Regions from separate parts of the Calditerricola yamamurae genome, predicted to be linked through region 2. Evidence: riboswitches for the same ligand, from Rfam matches in the RefSeq annotation. Region 2 holds a riboswitch; each other region holds the start of a gene.

Region 1 (4,897 bases), on a different contig from region 2:
ATGCCGACGGGCCCGAGGAGTTTCACCTCGTCATTGTCGACAACGGCCGCCTGGACATCCTCGGCACCGCCTACCAGGACGTGCTCCATTGCATCCGCTGCGGGGCATGCCTCAACGTGTGCCCTGTCTATCGGCACATCGGCGGGCACGCCTACGGCAGTGTCTACTGCGGCCCCATCGGCAAGGTGCTGACACCGCTCCTCGGCGGGATGGAGGAGTGGCAGGAGCTCCCCCACGCCTCCAGCTTGTGCGCCGCCTGCAGCGAGGCCTGTCCGGTGCGCATCCCGCTCCATGAGCTCCTGATCGAGCACCGCACCGAACAGGCCTCCCGGGGCATGCGCCCGTGGGCGGAGTGCTGGGCCTTTCGCCTCTACCGGTGGGCGGCCACCCACCCGGCCTTCTACCGGCGAGCGGTGCGGTGGGCGCGCCGGGTTTTGGCCCCGCTGGCCGACCGGGAGGGCAAGGTGCGCCTTGCCGTCGGACCGCTCAAGGGCTGGACGGCGCAGCGTGACCTGCCGCTTCCGGCGCGCCAGTCCTTCCTCGACTGGTGGGAAGCGGAGGGCCGGAGGGAAGCGCAGGGGTCCAATGGCCGCACGAAAGGGGAGGAGCGCGATGGCGAACGGAGTGCGTGATGCGCGGCGGGAAGCGTTCCTGAACCGCGTGGCTGCGCGGCTGGGCAAGCCGCGGGGGCGGCGGGTGATGCGCCCCGATTTTGGACCGCTTCCCTCGCAGGCGGAGGAGCAGCTCACCACACCGGCGGCGCGCGCCGCGGCTTTTTGCCGGGCCCTGGAAGCCCTGAAGGGGCGCCCGCAGCGCGCGGCCGACCTGTCGGAACTCGACGATGCGGTGCGCGCCATCGTCCGCCGCCATGGGGTTCGGCAAGCGGTGTTGTGGGATGCGGCCCATCCGGCGCTGGAACGGGTTGAGGCGGCGCTGTGCGCCTCCGGCGTCACCGTGCGGCGCTGGCCCGACGGCGGCACGGTTTTTGCCGAGGCGTGCGAGCTGGGCGTCGTGGTGGCGGAGATGGCCGTGGCCCAGACCGGGAGCGTGGTGCTGCCGGCGCGGGGCGGGCAGGGCCGGAGCGTCAGCCTGCTGCCACCCGTTCTGTTGGTGTTGGTCGACGAGGAGCGCATCGTCGGCACGCTGACCGATGCCCTGCGCGCCATTGGCCGGCGGGCCCGCGGCGGCGACCTGCCCGCGTGCGTCAACCTCGTTACCGGTCCGAGCCGTAGTGCCGACATCGAGATGGACTTGTCCGTCGGCGTGCACGGACCCGGCGCGGTGTACGCCGTGGTGGTCGGGGCGTTGGGCTCATCGCGCGCGCGGTAGTGCAGGGCAACCCTCCCCGAGGAAACGGGGAGGGTTTAACCTTTTTGTAAACAAGCTGGTCTTTTCCTGTAGATGTGTGATTATGTATAAAGAGAAGGCCTGCGAACAAGCCCTGTCGAGTCGGGCAAGGAGGGATGCGCTGTGGTGATACGTCCGAAGGGCAAGGCTTGGCGTGTGGTCCTGATCGGTCTGTTTATCCTGGCGCTCCTTGTCACCTCGTTGCAACCCGTTTTCGCCGATGCAACGGTTGGCGAAACGGTGGTGACGCTGGGTAAAGACCTGACGCCGTCGCAGCGGCAGGCGGTGCTCCAGGAGATGGGGGTCGACCCGAACGCGGTGACCATCGTCGAGGTGACCAACGACGAGGAACACCGCTACCTGGGCAATGTCCTGCCGAAGAGCGCCATTGGGCGTCGGGCGATCTCCTCGGCCAAGATTACCCTGGAACAGCCAGGTTCGGGCGTGAACGTGGAGACGCACAACATCACGTGGGTCTCCGAGTCGATGTACGTCAACGCGTTGCTGACGGCAGGGGTAAAGGATGCCTCGGTGTACGTGACGGCGCCGATGCCGGTATCGGGGACGGCCGCCTTGACGGGCGTGATCAAGGCCTTTGAGCAGGCGACCAACACCTCTATCAGCGAAGAGCAAAAGCAGGTGGCCAACGAGGAGATGGTGCGCACGGCCCAGCTTGGCGAGAAGATCGGGAACCCCGACAAAGCGGCCGAGCTGATGCTCCGGCTGAAGGAGGAGCTGGCCAAACAGGGCGGTGACCTTTCAAACGAGGCGCTGCGCCAGTTGATCATCAATGTCGCCGGCGACCTCAACATTCAGCTGTCGGATCAGGACGTGGCGCAGCTGACCCAGCTCCTGCAGCGCATTGCCAACCTGCCGATCGACTGGTCCAGCGTGCGCGACCAAGTCGCGCTGGTGCGGGACAATCTGGACCAGATCCTCAATTCCGAAGAAACGCGCAGCGTGCTGCGGGCGTTTCTCGATTTTCTCGTCACGCTCTTTGATGCCGTGGTGCGCCTGTTCGGCTGACGCGCGTCTGCCGCGGGGCGCTTTTTTTCTGCGCGCGGAAAAAACGTTGACATTTCCGCCGACGCGGCGTATGATTATTCTCAACAACCGCACAATCGTATAGGCAGTGCACCTACTCTTATCCAGAGCGGTGGAGGGACTGGCCCGATGAAACCCGGCAACCCCGGAACGCGTTTCCGGAGAGGTGCCAATTCCAGCAGAACCCCTCAGGGGTTCTGGAAGATAAGAGGAAGGCGACGCACGGCTTGACCGCAAGCGCCCTCTTCTTATCGGAGAGGGCGTTTCTTTGTCTGAGGGCGCAGCCTTGGCGTCGTGAAGGGAGGAGGTCGGGGATGGACCGTCATGCGCGCAACACCCTTTCCATCGGTTCGTTTCAAGTGGAATGCGGCGCGGTGTTGCCCGAGGTAACCGTAGCCTACGAAACGTGGGGAACCCTTTCCCCCGAGCGGGACAATGTGGTGCTCGTCTGTCACGCACTGACCGGCGATGCGCGCGCCGCCCGCACCCCGGACGGCCCCGGGTGGTGGGAGGGGCTGATTGGCCCCGGGCGGTACATCGACACCAATCGCTATTTCGTCATCGCGTCCAACGTTCTGGGCGGTTGCTACGGGACGACGGGGCCGTCGAGCCTCAATCCGGCCACGGGCAAGCCCTACGGATCGGCGTTTCCGCCGGTGACGATTCGCGACATGGTGCGCGTGCAGGCCCGCTTGCTCGACGCCCTGGGCATCGAGCGTGTCTTGGCTGTCGTTGGCGGCTCGATGGGCGGCATGCAGGTGCTGGAATGGGGCGTGATGTATCCCGACCGCGTTGGTCGTCTGATCCCCATGGCCACGGCGGCATACCTGTCGGCCACGGCTATTGCCTACAACGACATCGGGCGGCAGGCCATCTTGGCCGATCCCAATTGGCGCGGAGGCGACTACTACCCCGGGCCCGGGCCGGAAAAGGGGCTGTCCATTGCCCGCATGGTGGGGATGGTGACGTACCGCTCGGCGGCGCTTTTTGATGCGCGCTTTGGGCGCAATGTGCGCAACGGGAAAGCACCGATCGATCCGGACGTCCTCTTTGAGGTGGAGAGCTACCTGCGCTATCAGGGAGAAAAGCTGGTTCGGCGGTTTGACGCCAACACGTACTTGCTTCTGTTGCGCGCCATGGACACCCACGACATCGGCCGCGACCGCGGCGGACTCGACGCTGCCCTTTCCCGCATTGCGGCGCCGGTGCTTTTCGTGGGGATTACGGAAGATCTCCTCTATCCGCCCGCGCACTTGCGCGAGCTGGCAGAGCGGCTGCGCCGGATGGGCAAGGACGCGCGCATGGTGGAAATTTCCACACCCTATGGCCACGACGGGTTTCTGGTCGAGTTTGACAAGATTGGTCCACACGTGCGCGCGTTCCTCGCCGAAGCGCATGCGGATGCGGTGGAAACGGCCTCACGCCAGGTGGTGTGAGGCCGTTTTACGTGTGCGCAGCCGGTCGGCAGATGGACGCACAACGGAACCTGCGGAAGCGCCCGCTTCGATACGGGACAGGCCCGTCCCTCGACAGGGGGAAACGGGGGCAGGGAAGCGAAAAAGGGATCGCGCGCGGTTCCTGAGCGTGTAAAGTTTCAGTAGGAACACGGTGAGGAAAAAACGAAAAGAGACCTCACCGCAAGTTGTCTGGCCAGGCAACTTGCCCCGACACGAAGTCGAGGAGGCGGTGAGGTCTCATGGAATGGATTCGCGAAACCGCGCAAGAAATCCTCCTTCTTGTGCAGGAAATGGCTGACCTCCTGAAGCAAAGCCCGGATTTTGAGGCATTGGAGAAGGGCATCTACCGGCTGGTGCAGCAGGCAACCCTCCGGCTTTTGCAGGCGGCCTGTGCGGAGTTGGATCAACAGTTTATGAAAAACCGGGATCGGAAGCATTTAAAGATCGTGCATCGCAAGGAGCGCACGGTCCTGACGCCCTTTGGTGAGGTGCGTATTGAGCGGCGGTACTACGTGGACCGGGAAAGCGGTCAGGGCCGGTACCTTCTGGATGAGGCGCTGGGCTTGGCACCACGCCAGCGGCTTTCGCCGTGGGCAAGACAGTTGGCCGTAGCCCTGGCGGTGGAGATGCCGTATCACCGGGCAGCGGAAGTGCTCAAGCACGTGACGCTTGGGAATGTGGACATCCGGGCCATGAGCATCTGGCAGGAGGTACAAAAGGCCGGTAGGGAATTGGGGCAACAGATCGAACAGCGGCGGCGGGATGTGTTTGAACGGGGCGTAAGCCCCAAAGGGCAACGAAAGAGCTCGGCAGTGTATGTGGAAGCGGATGAGGTTTGGGTACCAGCCCGGCGTTCGGAAGGGAAGCGGGCAACGATTCCCGTCAAGGTGGCGGTGGCCTACGAGGGAAAAGGGGACGTTTCGGCCCAGCGGCGTCGTTTGCAAGAACGTTGTGTGCATGCCGGTGTAGCAGAAGGGACGACCTTTTGGGAAGAGTGCGTGGCGAAGTTTGGTGAACATTGGGATTTCGGCGCAGTGGAGCGATGGTAT
Region 2 (4,897 bases):
GCGAGGCGCGGCGGCGCGGTGTGGAGCTGGGGGAACCGGTGGCCGATGAGGACGACTGGGAGGCCAAACTTGAGGTGCTCCTGAAGGAACCGGTGCCGGTGGTGAGCTTTACCTTTGGCTGTCCGTCACCTGACGTGATCGACGCGCTGAAAAAGCGGGGCTCCTGTGTCGTGGTGACGGTTACCACCCCCCAGGAGGCCATCACCGCCCATCGTGCCGGTGCCGATGCGCTGTGCGTGCAGGGGGTGGAAGCCGGGGGACATCGGGCATCGTTCCGCAACCGGCTGTCCGCGGAAGAGGATTATCCGCTCCTCGTGTTGCTGCGCCTCGTACGGCAGGAGGTGCCGTTGCCTCTCCTCGCCGCCGGCGGCATTATGAACGGACGCGATGTGGCGGCGGTGTTGGCGGCGGGCGCGTGTGCGGCCCAGATGGGCACGGCATTTCTCCGGTGCCCGGAAAGCGGAGCCCATCCGGTTCACAAAGCGGCCCTCGTTGACCCGCGATTCACCTCGACGACGTTGACGCGCGCCTTTACCGGCAGGCGTGCCCGAGGATTGGTCAATCGCTTTATACGGGAACATGATGCGGCCGCACCGGCCGCATACCCCCACCTGCACCATCTCACCCAGCCCCTCCGAAGGGCGGCGGCGCAGGCCGGCGACCCGGAGGGCATGGCGCTGTGGGCGGGGCAAGGCTTTCGTTTGGCCCGCGAGATACCGGCCGCGGAACTCGTGCACCAGCTGATGGACGAGGCGCGCCAGGGGCTTGCGGAGGTGTCCCAAACGCTCTGCGGGCGTTCCGATGCGCCCAACGCGCACGGTTTCCGTTGACAAAGGGGGGACGTGCGCCCTATAATGAGCGTAACGTTGCGTCAATCCATAATCTTTCGCCTTCTTCAATCCGCAAGGAGAAGGCTCCTCTTATCGCGAGAGGCGGAGGGACTGGCCCGATGAAGCCCGGCAACCGGTGGGATCCAGCGGTAGCAGACTCCCACAACGGTGCCAATTCCTGCAGAATCCTGCGCGGATTCTGAGAGATGAGAGGGGCGTAATGCGGTTGAAACGCCCCTTCTCGATGGAGAAGGGGCGTTGCCCTTGATAGGGGGCCTGTGGCGCGCCGGCGCCCCGGGACATTTGACCACGAGGAGGAAGGAGCGCATGAGCATCGAGACGCAAACTGCCAATGCCCATCGTCTGGAAACCCTGGCCATCCACGCCGGCCAGCAGCCCGATCCGACGACGGGGGCCCGGGCCGTGCCGATCTACCAGACGACGTCGTACGTCTTCCGCGACACCGACCATGCCGCCAACCTGTTTGCCCTGAAGGAGTCCGGCAACATCTACACGCGGATCATGAACCCGACCAATGACGTGCTGGAGCAGCGCGTGGCGGCCCTGGAGGGCGGGGTAGGCGCCCTGGCGGTAGCCTCGGGGCAGGCGGCGGTCACCTACGCCATCCTGAACATCGCCCAGGCGGGAGACGAGATCGTCTCCGCCACCAGCCTCTACGGCGGGACGTACAATTTGTTTCACTACACGCTGCCCAAGTTCGGCGTGACGGTGAAGTTCGTCGACGCGCGGGACCCGGAAAACGTCCGCCGCGCCATCACCGGCCGCACCAAGGCGGTGTTCGCCGAGATGATCGGCAACCCCAGGCTGGACGTGCTGGATATCGAGGCCATCGCCGAGGTAGCCCATGCCCACGGCATTCCGCTTATCGTCGACAACACCGTGCCCACGCCGTTCCTGTGCCGGCCCTTTGACCACGGCGCCGACATCGTCGTCCATTCCGCGACGAAATTCATCGGCGGCCATGGCACGACCATCGCCGGGATCATCGTCGACAGCGGCAAGTTCGACTGGACCAACGGCAATTTCCCTGCCTTCACCGAGCCGGATCCCAGCTATCACGGGATGGTCTTGAGCGAGGCCTTCGGAAACATGGCCTACATCCTGAAGGCACGCGTCCAGCTCCTGCGCGACACGGGGGCGGCCCTTTCGCCCTTCAACGCCTTCCTCCTGCTGCAGGGCCTGGAGACACTCCATCTGCGCATGGAGCGGCACAGCGAAAACGCGCGGAAGGTGGCGGAGTTCTTGGCCGGCCATCCCTATGTGGAATGGGTCGACTACCCCGGTTTGCCGGACAGCCCGTATCACGAGCTGGCCAAGAAGTACCTGCCGCGCGGGCAGGGCGCCCTCGTTACCTTCGGGATTCGCGGAGGCCTGGAGGCGGGGAAGAAATTCATCAACAGCGTCAAGCTCCACTCCCACCTGGCCAACATCGGCGACGCCAAGTCGCTGGTGATCCACCCGGCCAGCACGACACACCAGCAGCTCACCCCCGAGGAACAGGCGCAAACTGGCGTGACGCCGGAGCTGGTGCGGCTGTCGGTGGGGCTGGAGCACATCGACGACATCCTCGAGGACCTCGACCAGGCGCTGCGGGCCAGCCAGCGGTGAAAACGGAGTGGAGGGAAGCGGCCGGAAAACCGGCTCCTTTAGCCTGGAAAAGCCTCCTCGGTTCCAACGCAGCCGAGGGGGCTTTCTGTGCCTGTTTCTCAGGGCTCGCGCGATGGCCACATGTGACCGCGGCCGGAACATGCCGGCCGTTTTTTGTGCGCTTCCGGTTGGGGATCACCGCGCAGGCTGAAGGGAGCGCAAGGGGTGTCGAACAAACGGGTGAGTCAAGCGCGGGGCACAACGTGTAACGCTCACCGCACGTTTGCCACGGAAGGTGCTTTGTTTTTTCCCCTTACGTCCTCAGCAAGGAGACATTAAAATGGAAACGACAGGCTTGGTTACGCAGCTCCTGCAAAATGCCGCCAGAAAGGGGGATGGCGATGACCCGACGGCGCAAAAGCTGGGACGAGTATTTCATGGACCTTGCCTTCACCGTTGCCGAACGGGCGACCTGCCCGCGCCGGCACGTGGGGGCGGTTCTGGTGAAGAACAAGAAGCTGATGGGCACGGGGTACAACGGCAGCCCGGCCGGCGTAGCGGACTGCTATGACCGCGGCTGTCTCATCGAGCGCTACGTGGAAGACGGCGTTGAGCACGAACGGTGCATCCGCTCGATCCATGCCGAGGTGAACCTGATTCTTTTCACCGACCGCGCCGACCGGGAAGGGGGCACGGTGTACGTTACCGACGAGCCGTGCTGGAATTGCGCCAAGATGCTCGCCAACAGCGGGATTGTGGAGATCGTGTACGAACGGCCATACGAAAAGGACCATGAAAAGGTGGAGCGCCTCATGGCCGAGGCGGGCATTCGCCTGCGCCAATACGTACGCGAGCGTATGCGGGATGAGCAGGCGTGACGGCGCGGCCGGGCCTGTGGGCAGGACTGGGGACATGCGGCGGCACGGCCCTGGCCTTTGCCCTGGCCGATCGGCGGTGGGCGCTCTTTTGGGCCACGCTTTGCGCCCTCGGCGGGATGGTGGCGCTCGGGGTGGGGGTGCGAATTCGGGCGCGAACGGCACGGTGGCTGGCCCTCGGGACGCTTTTTGCGGCGCTGGCCCTTGCGCGGACCGCCGGTTCTCCCGCCCTTACCCCCTCGGCGCTTGAAACCCTTGGCGCGCAGGAGGGGATGACGGTAACGTTGGACGGCGTGGTGGCGGAACCGCCGCGCCTCGACGGTGACCGGCTGCAGCTTTTGGTGCGGGGAGCGGGGGTGCGGCTGGGTGCGGCCAAGGGGGAATTGGACGGCGAACGGGTCCTGGTGCGCGTGCGGCTGGCCCATCCGGGCGACCGCCGCGCGGCAGAAGGGCTGGGGCGTGGCGATCGCGTGCGCATTGCGGGTGTGCTCGAGCGGCCCTCGCCTCCGCGCAACCCCGGCGCCTTTGACTACCGCCGGTATCTGGAACGGCAGGGCATTCGCTGGATTGTTCGGGTGAGCGGGCTTGCGGCCGTCGACGTGGATCCCGGCCGACGGTTTTCTCCCCTGCGCTGGGCCGACGACGCGCAGCGGCGGCTTTCTGCCGTGCTGGACGACACCCTTTCCCCGCAGACGGCGGGATTTCTGCAGGCCCTTGTGCTTGGCGACCAGCGCGCCCTCGACCCGGAAGCGATGGAGATGCTGACACGCCTCGGCCTCCGCCACGCTGTGGCGATATCGGGGCTGCACGTGAGCCTGGTGGTTGCACTATTTTTACTTTTTTTGCGTGGTGTAGGGGTCACGCGCGAGCGGGCGGTCATCGGGCTGCTTGTCTTCGTTCCGGCCTATGTCGCGCTAACCGGAATGAGTCCGTCGGCCGTGCGCGCCGGGTTGATGGCCGAGCTGGCCCTCTTCCTTGTTGCCTTTCGCCGCTTGACCGACGCGCTGAACGCATGGGGCTGGGCGTTGGCAGTGTCGCTGCTCTGCGTTCCGGCGTGGCTGTTTTCGCCGGGCTTTCAGCTGTCCTACGCCGTCACTTGGGGGCTACTTGTTGCCGCGCTGCCGCTTGCCGAACACATGCCAAAGGTCCCGGCGCCGCTTCGCGCGCCAGTGGCGGTGACCCTCGTGGCCCACGTCGTCTCCTTCCCATTGGTTGTGGGGCATTTCCACAATATCCATGGGCTGACGCTGGTGGCCAACCTGCTGCTGGTGCCGGTGGTGTCGCTCCTTCTTTTGCCCCTCGGCACGGTGGTGCTTCTATTGGCGCTGGTGCATCCGGCGCTGGCCTTCGTTCCGGCGCGTCTGGCCGACGGCGCGGTGGCGCTGTTTTTCACGTTGGCGGCGGTGCTGGATCGCCCGCTCCTCTACACCGGTTGGCCGCCGCCGCCCGCCTGGTGGTGGCCGCTGTATGGACTGGCTCTCGGGGTGTGGGTGTACGGGCTCACGCGCTGGGAGCACCGCCGGGTGTGGATGGTTTTCGGCGCGGTCGGGGTTCTGCTGCTGGTCAGCCGTTGGGTGGGCGGGG
Region 3 (4,897 bases), on a different contig from region 2:
TTCTCGAGTACTACAAGGGGGCCTTCCCGGTGTGGCTGGCGCCGGTGCAGGCGCGCATCCTCACCATTACTGACGCCCAGGTGCCCTACGCGCGCCAGGTGCGCGACAAGCTGGCCCAAGCCGGCATTCGCGTGGAGCTGGACGAGCGGAGTGAGAAGATCGGCTACAAGATTCGCGAAGCGCAGTTGATGAAGATCCCCTACATGCTCGTGGTCGGGAACAAGGAGGTCGAAAACGGCACCGTCGCGGTACGTAAGCGTGGTGCCGGCGATCTCGGTCCGCAGCCGGTCGACGAGGTGATTGCGACCATCGTGGAGGAGGTACGGTCGAAGAAAGACGCGCAGCCCGGCGCCTAGAGCCGGGCTGCCGCCGTGCCGCATGGGGCTTTCGCACCGGGACGCGAGGTGCAGCGGCGCGCGGGCGGAGCCCTTAGTGCAGCTGCGCCTGCACCGTTTCCACCTGCTGGCTCATCGTCAGGGGTTTGTCTAGCCGGTCGTCGATGGTAATGTGCGTCACCAGACGCGTCGCCCCGTTCTGCAGGCAGGCGCGATGCACGTCCTGGACGCAGGCCAGGAGCTGGTCCAGGGGGCCTTCTATCACCGTTGCCGTCGGCGTGACTTGGTAGGGCAGCCCCTTCTCCTCGATGATGCGGCAGGCCGTGGTCACGAGGGCGCTAAAACTGGAACTCCCCGTACCCACCGGTGTGACGCTGATTTCCAAGATGGCCATGAAACCTTTCCCTCCTTCCGCGGTTGGTTCCTGCCTAGGACAGGGCTATGGTTAGTGTGGGCGAAGGCGTTGGAAATCAAACTTGACGTCCGGTCGGGAAGCGTGATAAAGTGTAGAAGAAGTAAACGTATAACGGAACAGGAACGGATGGGAACCAAGCAGAAGCACCCGCTGCTTCTCACCTGATCGGCGCTCGGCGGAGCAGCTGACAGGTTCGCGCGTACGAATCCTCGCGATGTTGCCTGGAGTCGGCGGGTGGCGTTCGCCCGCCGATTTTTGATTTGAGTTTTTCCTGGAGGTGGCAAGCAATTAGCAAGGAATTTTTGGTCAACGAACAGATCCGCGCACGGGAAGTCCGTTTGATTGGGCCGGACGGCGCACAGCTGGGCATCAAGCCGTTTCGCGAAGCCTTGCGCATCGCGCAGGATATGGGCCTCGATTTGGTGAACGTGGCGCCGCAGGCCAAACCGCCCGTTTGTCGCATCATGGATTACGGCAAATTCAAGTACGAGCAAAGCAAAAAGGAGCGGGAGGCCCGCAAGAAGCAAAAGGTTGTCCAGATCAAGGAAGTGCGCCTGACGCCGAACATTGAGGAGCATGACCTGCAGACCAAATTGCGCAACGTGCGCAAGTTTCTGGAAAGCGGGGACAAGGTGAAGTTGACGATTCGCTTCCGCGGGCGGCAGATTACCCATGCCGAATTGGGGCAGCAGGTACTCGACCGCCTGGCTAAGGAAGTTGAAGATATTGGCGTCATCGAGCGCAAGCCTGTGCTTGAAGGACGCCAGATGATCATGATTCTCGCGCCGAAAACGCCAAAAGGATAGGAGGAATCACCATGCCCAAAATGAAGTCGCGGCGCGCTGCAGTGAAGCGCTTTAAAAAGACGGCTACGGGGAAAATCAAGCACTATCGGGCCTACAAGAGCCACCTCAATGAATGGAAACCGGCCAATCGCAAGCGTCGCCTGCGTGGCTCGGCCATTGTCAGCAAGGGCGATGCCAAGCGCATCAAGCAGTTGATCGCCTACCTGTAAACGCTCCGTACACGTTTTGATTCGCCAAGGGATGTGCGCAACGTAAAGGAGGGATTACGATGCCGCGCGTAAAAGGTGGACCATATACGCGCCGTCGTCGGAAAAAAATCTTGAAGATGGCCAAAGGGTACTTCGGGTCGAAGCATGCCCTGTACCGCACCGCGAAGCAGCAAGTGATGAAGTCGCTGATGTACGCCTACCGCGACCGTCGTCAGCGCAAGCGCGACTTCCGCAAGCTGTGGATCGCGCGCATCAATGCGGCGGCGCGGATGAACGGCCTGTCCTACAGCAAGTTCATGCACGGCCTGAAGTCGGCCGGCGTGGCCATCAACCGCAAGATGCTGGCCGAGCTGGCCGTCAACGACCAGAAGGCCTTTGCCGAGCTGGCCAATCTGGCCAAGCAAAAGCTGAACGCGTAACGCTCGAGAACCAGAAGCGGCACCCTCGACGTACCGAGGGTGCCGCTGTTTTCTTTTGGCCCGTTGGGCGCTACCGGATCACGTCGGTGGGTAAGGGTCCGTAACGAATATGGTATCCTCAAGAAAAAGCCCTGCGCAGAACCGGAGCGAAGGAGGACCGAGCGATGACCTGGCGATTCGACACCCGCGTCGTCCATTTCCGCCCCAAAGGCCTGGAGCGCGAGACCCCCAAGGCGCCGCCGATTTACCAAACGTCGGCCTTTGTCTTTTCCAATCTCGAGGAGCTGGAGGCGTACTTTACCGGCGAGCGGCCGTACCTGTACACGCGGTATCGGAACCCCAACGCTGACGACTTCGCCCGCGGCGTAGCTGCGCTGGAAGGCGGCGAGGACGGGGCGGCGGCAGCGTCGGGCATGGCGGCGATCCTGGCCGCGACGCTGGCCGCTGTGAAACCCGGGGAGCGCATCCTGTGCCCGGAAGAGGTGTACGGCGGGACATACCTCTTGTTCACACGCGAACTGGCGCGCCTCGGCATCGGCGTCGACTTCGCACCGGCGCAGGATGTGGACGCCTTTGCCCGCGCCTTTACGTCGGCCACACGCCTCGTGTTTCTGGAGACCATCTCCAACCCGCTCCTCCGCGTACCGCCGCTCCCAGAGCTGGCCGCCCTCGCCCGGAAGCGCGGTGCTGTTGTTGTGGTGGACAACACCTTTGCTACGCCGTACCTGGCGCGGCCCCTCGAGTGGGGCGCCCACCTCGTTGTGCACAGTGCGACGAAGTTCCTCGCCGGTCATGGCGACGTGACGGCGGGGGTGGTGGTCGGCGAAGGGCGCTTCGTAAAGCGGGCGCGGGAGATCATCGCCGCATACGGATGCCACCTGAGCCCCTTTGAGGCGTGGCTGGCCGCACGGGGTCTGAAAACCCTGTCCGTGCGCATGGAACGGCATTGCCAAAACGCCGCCCGGGTGGCGCGTTGGCTTTCCGAACACCCGGCTGTCGCACATGTCTTCTATCCCGGGCTTTCCCACGACGAGGATCGCGTTCACACCCTTCTCGGCGGGCGCGGCGGGGCGCTGGTCACCTTTCGCCTGCGCGAGGGGGCGAACGTGCGGGACTTTTTCCGCGGCTTGACCTGGATCAAGCTGGTTCCCACCCTGGCCGGCGTGGAGACCACGGTGGCCCACCCGGCTTCCACGTCGCATCGCGCCATCCCTCCGGCGAAGCGGCGCGCGCTCGGTGTGACCGAAGGCGTGGTGCGCGTTTCCGTCGGCCTGGAGGATCCTGCTGACATTTGCGAGGAGCTGGCGCGGGGATTGGCGGAGGCGGAAGGAAACGGCGAACGGACGATGCCATCCGATTGACAACCGGTTCTTTTTGCGGTACAGTACGAATAACAACAATCGCATATTCTTGGAAAATGCGGACCTTTTCTTATCCAGAGAGGTGGAGGGACTGGCCCGATGAAACCTCGGCAACCGGCTTGCCGTCTGTGGGCAAGCAGCGGTGCCAACTCCTGCGGAAACGCCTGGCGTTTCCGAGAGATGAGAAAAGGCCGAGCCGATACCCGTGTATCGACAAGGCCTTTCTCGCGCAGAGAAAGGCCTTTTTTCATCCGCGCGGTGCTTGGATTTGGCGGTTTGAAACGGGCGTCCGATAAGGAGCGGGAAAGGAGCGACGTGGGGATGGTGTATCACGTTCACCGTTTGCGGGAAAAGCTGCGGTTGGGGAAGTTTGTCGTCACGGCGGAGGTGGAGCCGCCAAAAGGGTCCGACCCGACCCCCACGCTGGAAAAGGCCAGTCTGCTGCGCCACGTGGTTGACGCGCTCAACGTGGCGGACTGCCCGATGGCCAACCTGCGCATGAGTCCCATTGCCTTGGCCCACATCTTGCAGGATGATTTGGGGATCGAGGCCATCTTTCACCTGACGTGCCGGGACCGCAATGTGCTCGGATTGCAGGCCGAGTTGCTCGGGGCGGCGGCCCTCGGCGTGCGGAATATCCTCACGCTTACGGGCGACGCGCCGGAACGGGGCGATCATCCCTTGGCCACCGGTGTATTCGACGTTGATGCGGTGGGGCTGATCCGGCTGGCGTCCACATTGAACACGGGACGCGACGTGAACGGCAACCGCCTCGAGTCGCCCCCGGAGTTTTTTATCGGGGCGGCAGCCAATCCCGGAGCGGAAGACTTGGCGCGGGAAGTGCGGCGGCTCGAGGAGAAAGTGGCCGCCGGGGCGGCGTTTGTCCAGACCCAGCCGATTTATGATGTCGAGACGGCCGAGCGATTTTTGGACGCGACGCAGCACTTGGACGTACCCATTCTGTTTGGGCTCATGCCGCTGAAAAGTTACAAGATGGCCTGTTATCTGAACGAGAACGTGCCTGGCATCACCATACGCGAAGAGGTGTTGCGGCGGGTAGAGCGCGGCGGACGGGAAGAGGGGGTGGCCGTGGCGCGCGAGCTGTTTGAGGCGTTGCGCGGTTTTGCCCACGGTGTGCACCTGTTCCCCCTCGGCGATGTGACGATGGTGCACGAGATCCTCGGCGTGCCCGTTCCGGCGCCACGGCGCATTGTCGGGATAAACCGATAGGCGTACTGAGAAATTCGGTCTTGACAGGCCGAAAACAAGGCGCTAAGATGAAATCAAAATTATTCAATCCCATCTGAATACACGGTTTTCACCAAATCACCAATCTTTTCTGTAACGTTTTA

What was found. A riboswitch is a leader RNA that binds a small molecule or an ion and turns the genes downstream of it on or off. The one in region 2 is predicted to bind S-adenosylmethionine.
Region 1: another riboswitch for S-adenosylmethionine. It lies ahead of metX (homoserine O-acetyltransferase MetX); the one in region 2 lies ahead of ACYQ0Z_RS01110 (homocysteine synthase).
Region 3: another riboswitch for S-adenosylmethionine. It lies ahead of ACYQ0Z_RS02190 (methylenetetrahydrofolate reductase); the one in region 2 lies ahead of ACYQ0Z_RS01110 (homocysteine synthase).

What each region holds. Positions count from the first base shown of each region.
Region 1 covers NZ_BAAIFH010000004.1:123,417-128,313, reverse strand. The annotation lists gene ACYQ0Z_RS02045 (LutB/LldF family L-lactate oxidation iron-sulfur protein) at 1-632, shown strand, start outside; gene ACYQ0Z_RS02040 (LutC/YkgG family protein) at 613-1,329, shown strand; gene ACYQ0Z_RS02035 (DUF1002 domain-containing protein) at 1,474-2,373, shown strand; SAM riboswitch class I at 2,489-2,602, shown strand; gene metX (homoserine O-acetyltransferase MetX) at 2,706-3,827, shown strand; gene ACYQ0Z_RS02025 (ISLre2 family transposase) at 4,088-4,897, shown strand, end outside.
Region 2 covers NZ_BAAIFH010000003.1:198,287-203,183, reverse strand. The annotation lists gene ACYQ0Z_RS01115 (NAD(P)H-dependent flavin oxidoreductase) at 1-830, shown strand, start outside; SAM riboswitch class I at 918-1,043, shown strand; gene ACYQ0Z_RS01110 (homocysteine synthase) at 1,158-2,459, shown strand; gene ACYQ0Z_RS01105 (deoxycytidylate deaminase) at 2,834-3,316, shown strand; gene ACYQ0Z_RS01100 (DNA internalization-related competence protein ComEC/Rec2) at 3,313-4,897, shown strand, end outside.
Region 3 covers NZ_BAAIFH010000004.1:166,712-171,608, reverse strand. The annotation lists gene thrS (threonine--tRNA ligase) at 1-356, shown strand, start outside; gene ACYQ0Z_RS02215 (MTH1187 family thiamine-binding protein) at 430-729, opposite strand; gene infC (translation initiation factor IF-3) at 1,011-1,556, shown strand; gene rpmI (50S ribosomal protein L35) at 1,568-1,765, shown strand; gene rplT (50S ribosomal protein L20) at 1,825-2,184, shown strand; gene ACYQ0Z_RS02195 (trans-sulfuration enzyme family protein) at 2,349-3,545, shown strand; SAM riboswitch class I at 3,613-3,732, shown strand; gene ACYQ0Z_RS02190 (methylenetetrahydrofolate reductase) at 3,867-4,775, shown strand.